2 linked regions of the Geomonas sp. RF6 genome follow. The protein of the gene in region 1 interacts with the protein of each later gene in a pairwise test. Links are inferred from orthologs where the notes say so. Each region holds a gene or a part of one and is shown in the gene's direction. Other genes may lie near its edges.

What was found. Proteins that work in one complex are often made in the same cells at the same time.
Region 2: the proteins of LPW11_RS20835 (region 1) and grpE interact in binary tests that used the Escherichia coli proteins (3 or more experiments, as listed by UniProt). The link is inferred for Geomonas sp. RF6 from one-to-one orthologs.

What each region holds. Positions count from the first base shown.
Region 1 is NZ_CP087999.1:4,902,511-4,908,403, forward strand. What follows is about bases 1,648-4,526. They hold LPW11_RS20835 (Nramp family divalent metal transporter), read left to right. Parts: upstream 1,648-2,375; coding sequence 2,376-3,677; downstream 3,678-4,526. Other genes in these bases: LPW11_RS20830 (methylmalonyl-CoA mutase family protein), read right to left, coding at 1,648-2,090; LPW11_RS20840 (universal stress protein), read left to right, coding at 3,674-4,526. Outside these bases: more of LPW11_RS20830, read right to left, coding at 1-1,647; more of LPW11_RS20840, read left to right, coding at 4,527-4,591; YedE family putative selenium transporter, read right to left, coding at 4,778-5,839; LPW11_RS20850 (hypothetical protein), read right to left, coding at 5,836-5,893. UniProt on the Escherichia coli protein: H(+)-stimulated, divalent metal cation uptake system. Involved in manganese and iron uptake. Can also transport cadmium, cobalt, zinc and to a lesser extent nickel and copper. Involved in response to reactive oxygen.
Region 2 is NZ_CP087999.1:1,485,165-1,489,469, forward strand. What follows is about bases 1,508-4,305. They hold grpE (nucleotide exchange factor GrpE), read left to right. Parts: upstream 1,508-2,516; coding sequence 2,517-3,095; downstream 3,096-4,305. Other genes in these bases: hrcA (heat-inducible transcriptional repressor HrcA), read left to right, coding at 1,508-2,499; dnaK (molecular chaperone DnaK), read left to right, coding at 3,275-4,305. Outside these bases: radical SAM family heme chaperone HemW, read left to right, coding at 210-1,355; more of hrcA, read left to right, coding at 1,453-1,507. UniProt on the Escherichia coli protein: Participates actively in the response to hyperosmotic and heat shock by preventing the aggregation of stress-denatured proteins, in association with DnaK and GrpE. It is the nucleotide exchange factor for DnaK and may function as a thermosensor.

The sequences.
Region 1 (5,893 bases):
ATAAACCACTCCTGAATGTCTCCCAGAAGCTTCACGGCGAAGTCCGGCTGGAAAAGGTTCTCGTTTTGCGCCTGGATCTCCTTCAGGATGTCGGCCTGCACGGTGCCGCGCAGGTCGCGCACCGTAGCGAGCTTTATCTCTTCCCGCTCGGCATCGGAAAGCGCTCCCCTTTCGCGCTCCGCACGCTCCAGCTCGATCTCCTGCGCCGCCACGAAGTACATCGCCAGAATGATCGGCGCCGGCCCGTTTATGGTCATGGAGGTGCTGATCTCCGGGATGTGGAACCCCTCGAGGACGAGCTTCATGTCCTCCCAGCTGTCGATGGCCACCCCTCCTTCGCCAATCTTACCGATGCTCCCGGGGTCGTCGTCACTGTCCCCGCCGTACAGGGTGATCCCGTCAAAGGCGATCGACAGGCGCGGATTCGCCACCCCCTGCGCAAGGAAGTGCAACCGGCGGTTCGTCTCCTCCGGGCCGCGCAGCCCGGCAAACTGGCGCAGCGTCTGCCCCGCGGAGGGCGGGCGGTACGGGTATATCCCGGTAACAAACGGGAAGCGCCCGGGGAGCCCCTCCTCCAGGAGAAAGCGCAGCGACTCGGCGCGGTCGCGGGGGTCGGGTAGCGCCACACGCGGCAGGCGCAGCCGGTTCACCGTCTCCACCTCGGCCTCCATCCCCGCGCTCGCCGCAGCCTTCCCTGAGATCTCGCGCCATTCCTCCTGCCATCTTTCAAGAAGCTGTGTGCAGGAGGGATCGAGGGCATCGCCCCTTCCCGGAGCCTCCCTCACGCGACGCAGCTGCCCCGCCACCCACTCGTCGTACTCCCGCACCTTGTCCGCTATCTGGGCGAGGTACGCCCGCCTGCGGTGAGGCACGAGAGTCGACTTCTTTGCGTAACGGAAGATGTCGGAGGTAGCCCGCTCCTCGCGAGGCCCGCTCCACCCGAGCCTCGAGCAGATCGCGTCGAAGACAGCCGATACTCCAGGGTCTCGCGCCGTCTTCGAGGTAGCAGGATAGACGATCCCGTTCCTGCCAAATTGCGCCAGCGCCCCCTGCAGCTCTCCCAGCGCGCTCTCGGCCCCTTCCAGATCGGCCTTGTTGAGGATCACCAGGTCCGCCTCGTGCAGCAGCTGGTCCTTCTGCAACTGGATGGGGCTGCCGGAGGATTCCCTCGTCTTTACGTAGATCGTGAGGTCCGAGGAGATACGGGAGACATCGACCCCGGTCTGCCCGGTCCCCGGCGTCTCCACCAGGACAAGATCGAATCCGGAACTGCGCATAATGGCCGCAAGCTCCGGGAGCCGCGGGGAAAGGGGGGCGTATGGCGTCCCGGTGGCGAGACTGCGTAGCCACACACTGTCGTGGTAGATGTGATTCATCCGGACGCGGTCGGCGAGAAAAGCGGTGTCGGCGCGGCCCGTGGAAATCGTCGGGTCATTCGCCAGTATCGCAACCCTCTTTTCCGGAAATGCCGCCAAAAAGCGCCGCACCAGCTCGTCGATGAGGGTGCTCTTCCCGCTTCCCCCGTCGCCGGCGAAAACGACCGTCTTCGAGGTTCCCGCCGTCATGGGTGAAGGGTCGATTTCTCCGCGCTCCGCCCGGGTAAGGAGCCTCGTCAACTCCAGATCGGTCTTCACCGGAGCGGGAGTCATCGGCACTTGATGCTCCCGTTCCACCTTCAGAGCGACCCGCTCCGTAAGGTCCCTCGCGACCTCGTCGATGGAGCAGCCGGGCCCGTAGATCCGCTCCACGCCGGACCGCTCCAGCGTGGCGATGTCACCCGCTACGATCGTCCCCCCCCCTCCGCCGAAAACCAGCACATCCGACAGCCCCTTCTCCCTAAGAGAATTCACCAGGTGAGGGAAGAAGTGCAGATGCCCGCCATTGTAGGAGCTCACCGCCACGGCATGCACATCTTCCTGAAGGGCAGCCATCACGATCCGTTCGCACGTCATGTTGAACCCGAGGTAGATGACCTCTATGGGAAAAGTGCCGGCGAGGAGGGCCCTGTTGAGAGCAAGCACCGAAGCGTCGTGGCCGTCGTAGGAGGCGACGGCGGTAAGTATCCTGACAACCTTTTTATCCATAGTCATTCCCGGGTCTCGGCAGCGTTTGGAAAGGTCAAGTGACAGAGGAAGGTGCACCAACAGCACTTATGCCATTATACTCACCCGGTTTTGTCTTGTCTAAGGGCAGGCGCTACGACAGAAAAGAGCCTATGCAAAGGAAGGATAGAGAATAATGAAGGAGGTTTAAAGAAAAGGTCCGCTTGACAGTGCGCTTGTGACTACTACAATTTCCGCTTTAACAAAAGCTGACGAACGCAATGAGCAGACAATGAAAGCAAAGGACGGCGACGAAGCAGAAAACGGGATCCCATGACTGAGCCGACACCAGCCTACACACCGAAAGCTTCCGATGCCAAGACGGTCCAGATGGCGCTCGACGTGCTCGGGAGCCGCAAGAAGAACTTCTTTGCCCGCATCATGCCCTTCCTCGGCCCCGCCTTTATCGCCAGCGTCGCCTATGTCGATCCGGGAAACTTCGCCACCAACATCCAGGGTGGCGCCCAATTCGGCTACCTGCTGATCTGGGTCATCGTCATGAGCAACTTGATGGCGATGCTGGTCCAGACCCTCGCGGCGAAGCTCGGGCTCGTCACCGGCCTGAACCTCGCGGAGCAGTGCCGGGAACACTTCCCGAGGCCGATCGTGTACCTCATGTGGGTACTTATGGAAGGGGTTGCCATAGCCACCGATTTGGCGGAATTTCTCGGCGCCGCCCTCGGGTTCCAGCTCCTGCTCGGGGTGCCCCTTCTTCTCGGCGCGGTCCTTACCGGGATCGCCACCATCCTCATCCTCGGGATGGAACGGTACGGCTTCCGGCCCCTGGAGGCGGTCATCTCCTGCATGGTGGGGATGATCGCCCTGTGCTACGTGGCGGAAACATTCATCGTGCGCCCGGACTGGTCGCAGGTCGCCTACCACGCCTTCGTGCCCAAGTTCTCCGGCGCGGAAAGCGTCCTTCTCGCCACCGGGATACTCGGCGCCACCGTCATGCCGCACGCGATCTTCCTGCACTCCGCGCTCATGCAGGGGCGCATAGTGGTGCGCGACAAGGAGCGGCTAAAGAGCCTGTACCGCTACGAGATAATGGACGTCGTCATGGCGATGGGGGTAGCGAGCTGCGTCAACGCTGCGATGCTCATCATGGCAGCGGCAACATTCTACGCCACCGGGCACACCCACGTCGCCAGCATCGAAGAAGCATACCGCACCCTGGAGCCGCTCCTCGGCAGCGCGGCGAAGTACATCTTCGGCTTCTCCCTCCTCGTCTCCGGCCTCTCCTCGTCGACGGTCGGGACCGGGGCCGGGCAGGTCATCATGCAGGGATTTCTGAAGACGCACATCCCCATCTGGCTCAGGCGGCTCGTCACCATGGCGCCGTCGATGGCGGTCATCGCCTCCGGGCTCGATCCGACCCGCACCCTTGTCATCAGCCAGGTCGTACTGAGCTTCGGGCTTCCCTTTGCGGTCATACCTCTGGTGCTTTTTACCCGGAGCCGCGCTATCATGGGTGATATGGTCAACGCACCTCTCACCACCGCAATCGCCTCCCTGATAGCGGCGCTCATCGTGGTACTCAACCTTTACCTCGTCTACAAAACGGTTACCGGATGAAAGGGATCTTCAAACACATTCTCGTGCCGCTCGACGGCTCTGCGATGGCGGAGGCCGCGCTCCCGGTGGCAGCCTTCCTGACGGAACGGCTGAAATGCCGCGTCACCCTCATGCACGTCATCGAAAAGGATGCCCCGAGCGTGGTGCACGGCCAGACCCACCTGGTGAGCGCGCCTGAAGCGTCGGTCTATCTGAGGGAGGTGGCGAAGAAGTACTTCGCGAGGCCAAGCGAGGTGGAATGTCACGTACATACGACGGAGGTGGACAACGTCGCCGCCAGCATCGTGGCGCACGCGGGAGAGCTGTCTCACGACCTGGTGGTGATGTGCTCCCACGGAAAGGGAGCCGCACTGCACCTTATCCTGGGGAGCATCGCACAGCGGGTCATCGCCATGGACCGCAGGCCGGTCCTCATCACCCATCCCGCGGAGAAGGGAGCGGAGCCGCGCGCATTCAACTGTCGCCACATCCTCGTACCGCTGGACGGTCAACCGGAGCACGCCCAGGGATTGCCGGCGTCGAAGGAGCTTGCCAGAAGCTGCGGAGCAACGGTCCACCTGGCGTTTGCCGTTCCGGAGCTGACGAGCCTCTCCGGAGACAAGGCGATGGCAAGCCGCATGCTGCCGGGGACGACATCGAGACTTCTGGACCTTTCCATGAAGGATGCCGAGGCGTATCTCACGCCACTGGCGAGGGAACTGCAGGAGGAAGGATTTCTGGCAAGCGCCCACGTGCTGCGGGGCGATCCGGCGAAGGTGATAATGGATGCGGCGGTAAATGCGAAGATAGACCTGATCGTTCTGACAACGCACGGCAAGACAGGGATGGATGCCTTCTGGGCCGGGAGCGTGACGCACAAGATCGTCAGCAAGCTGCAGGTCCCCCTCCTGCTGATCCCGGTAACGAAGCTCTAGCTTCCGCTGGTCCGCTGGGGTCATGGTCCGCTGGGGTCAGGCTTTGCATTTGTGGTCCGCTGGGGTCAGGCTTTGCATTTGTTGATTTGGTGGGCAGAATCCCCAAATGCAAAGCCTGACCCCGCCACTGTTCTTGGCCGAATCCCCAAATGCAAAGCCTGACCCCGGCACTGTTCTCCGACTTTCCTATCGAGTGCGGCTCTGTCCGAGCCCATGACCCGCGAGCACCGCGACACCGAGGAGCACCGCGAGCTTCCCGGCCAGCGGAACCCCTGCCGTGGTAGCCCCCAGCCCCAGAGACTGCACCAGCGCGCCCCCGAGAAGCATCCCCACCGTAAGAAGCCCCGCGTCGGTGTCGCCTTCGCCGGCCTTCACGAGCTGCCTGAAGGGGCACCCCCCCACCAGCGTCGCGGTCCATCCGACAAGCCCCATCCCCAGAAAACTCCAGAGATGCTCCACGTGCGCCCCCGGCTGCCCCGCCAGGCCGGGATGGAATCTCCCTGCTGCCACGCTTGCAGCGAATGCCGAGAGCGCAAAAGCGAGGACGCCGTAAAAGAGGTACCCTCTCCAGCGCAGGACGAAGAGATCGCGAATCCCCCCGGTGATGCAGAAACGGCTGCGCTGAGCGAGGGCACCGAGAACGACCGATCCTGCCAATGACGCCGCCCAGGGGGCGTGCTGGGAACCGCTCCCCATGGTGGAAAAGGAGATCATGCCTGGGCGCCCAACCACAAGCGCCAGAAGCGCCAGCGCTGCGGCAGGGATGAGAATGCCGCTCGCGCCCGGCTGCGGGGCGCCGTGGGGAAGTTCCGCGCCGCGCGCCAGCCCGGCGGTGCCGACCCATACGCCGGCGATGAGGCCGGCGACGCCGGCGAGTGCGCCGAGATCACCGGCTCCCAGCCTCAGCAGGAGCTTTATAGGGCAGCCGATAAAGACGCCGCAGCCTACCATCAGGAGGATGCCGGCAAAGAGACGGGAAAGGGGCGCGCTGCCGCCGCGCGTGCGGAATTCGCGGAAAAAGAGGGCACTGAGAAAGGCGCCGAGGACAAAGCCGGAGAGCTCCGGCCTCAGGTACTGCATTCTGCTGTTGTCGTGCAGCCCCAGCCCGCCGGCGACATTTTCCATGAAGCAGGAGACGCAGATCCCCGAGTTCTCCGGGTTCCCCAGGACAGCGAGGAGGACGCCGAGGGCTCCGAGGGCGACACCGCACGCCACCACCAGCCACAAATGCCTGTCGCGCAGCGTCACTCGCACCCCCCGGCCAGGCGGCTTCTGAGGTAGTTCACGTCCTTCAGCGACCGT
Region 2 (4,305 bases), 3.4 Mb from region 1 along the record:
ATCAGATCGGAACTTTTTCAAGAGATCTCGTGAGCTTGCGGCGATGCCGGCGCTACCTGCGGACCGCTGGAGATGGCGCCTGCGCCGCCTTCCGCGGACCACCCCTTTTTGGTGACTTTGCCAGGGGCATTTGCTAGTAATGAATAGTGCTGCTCGGTGCACGAGCCGCGCTGGAGCGGTTCCCGGAAATAATAATACACAAGGACATCATGCAAGCTTCCCTCTACATCCACTTCCCCTTCTGCGTCCGCAAATGCCTCTACTGCGACTTCAACTCGGTGGGGGGTGACGCGATGGCGCCGCGCGACTACGTCTCCCTCCTCCTGAAGGAGATGGAGCTGCGCCGGTCGCGGCTCCCCGCGGAGGTCACCGCCCCCACCCTCTACCTCGGCGGGGGAACACCATCTCTCATGGCGCCGGACCTGGTACGGGAAATCGTGGACGCGGCGAGGCGCCTCTTTGGGGTCGAGGAAGACGCCGAGATAACCATGGAGGGAAACCCGGGGACCGTTTCACTGGAGACGCTGCGCGGCTACCGGTCAGCTGGGGTGAACAGGCTCTCTCTCGGGGTGCAGAGCTTCGACGACCGCTTTCTTGCCGTCCTCGGCCGGGTGCACAGCGCCCGCGAGGCCGCCGACGCCATCGAGGCGGCGCGGGAAGCGGGATTTCGCAACCTGAGCATCGACCTCATGCACTCCCTCCCCGGGCAGTCGCTAGAGGAGTGGCACGACACCCTGCGGCGCGCGCTCTCCTTTGCGCCGGAGCACATCTCCGCCTACGCCCTCATCGTCGAGCCCGGCACCCCTTTCGAGGGGATGGACGAGCGGGGAGAGCTCCCCCTCCCGGATGAAGAGGAAGGGGCGCGCATGTTCGAGAGCACCGGCGAGATCCTTGCCGCCGCCGGGTACCTGCAGTACGAGATCTCCAACTTCGCCCGCCCGGGTTACCAATCGAGACACAATACCGTCTACTGGCGCCGCGGCAGCTATCTCGGCTTCGGGGCCGGAGCCCACTCCTTCCTGAACCGGGGGGGGACCGGAACCCGCTGGAGCAACGCGCGGGGGATCGCGGAATATGGGGACGCGGTCGCCTCTGGCCGCCTCCCCGAAGAGGAGATGCACGAGCTCACCGTGCGGGAGGCGATATCGGAGGGGTTCTTTCTCGGCTTGAGGCGCCTCGACGGCGTCGATCTCGCGGAGCTTTCGGCAATCTTCCGCGCGGAGGATCTGCAGCCGTTCCTGGCACAAGCCGAGAGTCTCGTCGCCTCAGGCGCGCTGCAAAGGGAGGGGAGCCGGGTGCGGCTCGCCCCCGCCGCCGTCGCCGTCGCCAACAGCGTCTTCTGCCGTTTCCTGTAGGAGTCCCACCCCTTGACAAAGAAGGGGGGCATTGTTACCTTATACCTCGTTAGCACTCCCCAACAGCGAGTGCTAATTATGCTTTAGAGGGTGTGTCATGGAAGAGCAGCTCTCAGACAGGGGAAAGCGGATTCTCGAGGCGATCGTCGAGGATTACATCGCGAGCGCGGAGCCGGTGGCGAGCCGCAGCATCACGCGCAGCCACCAGCTCGCCCTCTCCCCCGCGACGGTCAGAAACGTCATGGCCGATCTCGAAGAGATGGGCTTTCTCACCTCGCCGCACACCTCGGCCGGCAGGATTCCCACCGAAAAGGCGTACCGCTTCTACGTGAACTCCATCCTCGAGGTGCAAAAGCTCACCAGGGGGAACAAGGAGTGGGTCCGGGAGATCCGCCGGCGCTGCCAGGTGGAGGGGAAGGACGTGGCGGAGGTCCTGAAGGAAACGAGCCGGCTGCTCTCGGCGACCTCCCACTACATGGGAGTCGTCCTCGCACCGCGCTTCGCAACGGATCACTTCCGCCAGATCGAGTTCGTGAAGCTCAGCGCCCGAAGGATCCTCGCCATACTCGTCTCCCAGAGCGGCACGGTCCAGAACAGGCTGATCCAGACCGATGCCGAGGTCTGCGCAGACGACCTGGTGCGCATGTCGAACTACCTGAACGAGCTCCTGAAGGGGCTCACCATCGCCCAGGTGCGGGAAAAACTCCTGAGCGAGATGCAAAGCGAGAAGGTGCGCTACGACGCCCTGATGAAGCAGGCAATCACCTTCTCCCAGCAGGCGGTCGCGGCAGAGGACCCGGAGATATTCCTGGAGGGGCAGGCGAACATTCTCGATCAGCCGGAATTTTCCGACGCAGGAAAGATGCGGGAGATCTTCCGCGCCTTCGAGAAGAAGGGGCTCCTTCTGAACCTCCTCGACCGCGCCATGGAGGCGCAGGGGGTGCAGATCTTCATCGGCACCGAGTCGCCGATCCTGCGCAGCGAGGGGATGAGCCTGATCGCCTCCACCTACATGGCAGGGAACGACACTGTAGGTGTCCTCGGCGTCATCGGCCCGACCCGCATGGGATACGGCAAGGTTATTCCGATCGTGGATTACACCGCGAAGTTAATAAGCAGACTGCTCGAGAGCGAGCAGGGATAAAAGGAGAGAGTAAAGGGATGGCAAACAAGACCCACGACTCCCAGCAGCAGGAGCCAGGAACCGCCCCCGAGGCGCCGCAGGAAGCCGCCGAGATCACCCCGGAGAGCGCGGAGGAGCGTATCGCGACACTGGAGACGGAGCTGAAGGCGAAAGAGGCCGAGGCGGCAGCGAATTACGACAAGTTCCTCAGGGAGCGGGCGGATCTGGAGAATTACAGGAAGAGGGTGCAGCGGGAGAAGGAAGAGATCCTCAAGTACGGCAACGAGGGGTTCGTGCTGGAGATCCTCCCCGCCCTGGACAACCTGGAGCGGGCGATCGAGCACGCCTCTGACGAGTCCCTCTCCGCCATACTGGAGGGGGTGAAGATCACCCTCAGCATGCTCCTCTCAGCACTCAAAAAACACGGGGTGACCCCGCTCGAATCGGCCCCCGGGACCGCGTTCGACCCGGCGCTGCACCAGGCGATGGCGCAGGTGCCGAGCGCCGAGCAGCCGCCGAACACGGTGGTGCAGGAGTACCAGAAGGGGTATCTCATAAACGAGCGGCTCTTGCGTCCGGCGATGGTGTCGGTGGCGATAGCCCCGAAGGAAGACTAGAAAAAAGGTTCGGGGTCAGCGTTCGGGGGTCAGAAAGGGATCATCCCTTCTGGCCCCGATCCTTTTCACCCCCCTTTTTTCCGCCCCCGCCCCTGATCCCCTTTTTTTTACACGCCCCCTTGTTTTTTGGGGGAGGGATGACTAGCTTTCCGGTACAGCTACCTTAAGAGGAGGAAGAAATGAGCAAAGTCATAGGAATCGACCTGGGTACCACCAACTCCTGCGTCGCAGTCATGGAAGGTGGGGAACCTGTTGTCATAGCCAACGCCGAGGGGAGCCGCACCACCCCGTCCATGGTTGCGATGACCGAGAGCGGCGAGCGATTGGTGGGGCAGCAGGCAAAGCGCCAGGCGGTCACCAACCCCGAAAATACCCTTTTCGCCATCAAACGCCTCATCGGCCGCAAGTACGATTCGGAGGCGGTTAAAAAGGATATCGCCATCTCCCCCTTCAAGATCGTGAAGGCGGACAACGGCGACGCCTGGGTGGAGGTACGCGGGCAGAAGTACTCCGCTCCCGAGATCTCCGCCATGGTGCTGCAGAAGATGAAAAAGACCGCGGAGGACTACCTCGGCGAGACCGTCACCGACGCCGTCATCACCGTTCCGGCGTATTTCGACGACTCCCAGCGCCAGGCAACGAAGGACGCCGGGAAGATCGCGGGTCTCAACGTCCTGCGCATCATCAACGAGCCGACCGCGGCAGCACTCGCCTACGGCCTCGACAAGAAGAAGGACGAGAAGATCGCGGTGTTCGACCTCGGCGGCGGCACCTTCGATATCTCCATTCTGGAGCTCGGCGAGGGGGTCTTCGAGGTGAAGTCCACCAACGGCGACACCTTCCTCGGCGGCGAGGACTTCGACCAGAAGATCATCGACTGGATCGCCGACGAGTTCAAGAAGGACCAGGGGATCGACCTCAGAGGGGACAAGATGGCGCTGCAGCGCCTTAAAGAGGCGGGCGAGAAGGCGAAGTGCGAACTCTCCTCTTCGCTCGAGACCGACATCAACCTCCCCTTCATCACCGCCGACGCCACCGGGCCGAAGCACCTCACCCTGAAGCTTACCCGTGCGAAGCTGGAGGCGATCTGCGCCGACCTCGTGGCGAAGCTCGAAGGACCGTGCCGCACCGCGCTCAGGGACGCTGGGCTCTCCCCGAGCGACATCGACGAGGTCATCCTCGTCGGCGGCATGACCCGCATGCCGGTGGT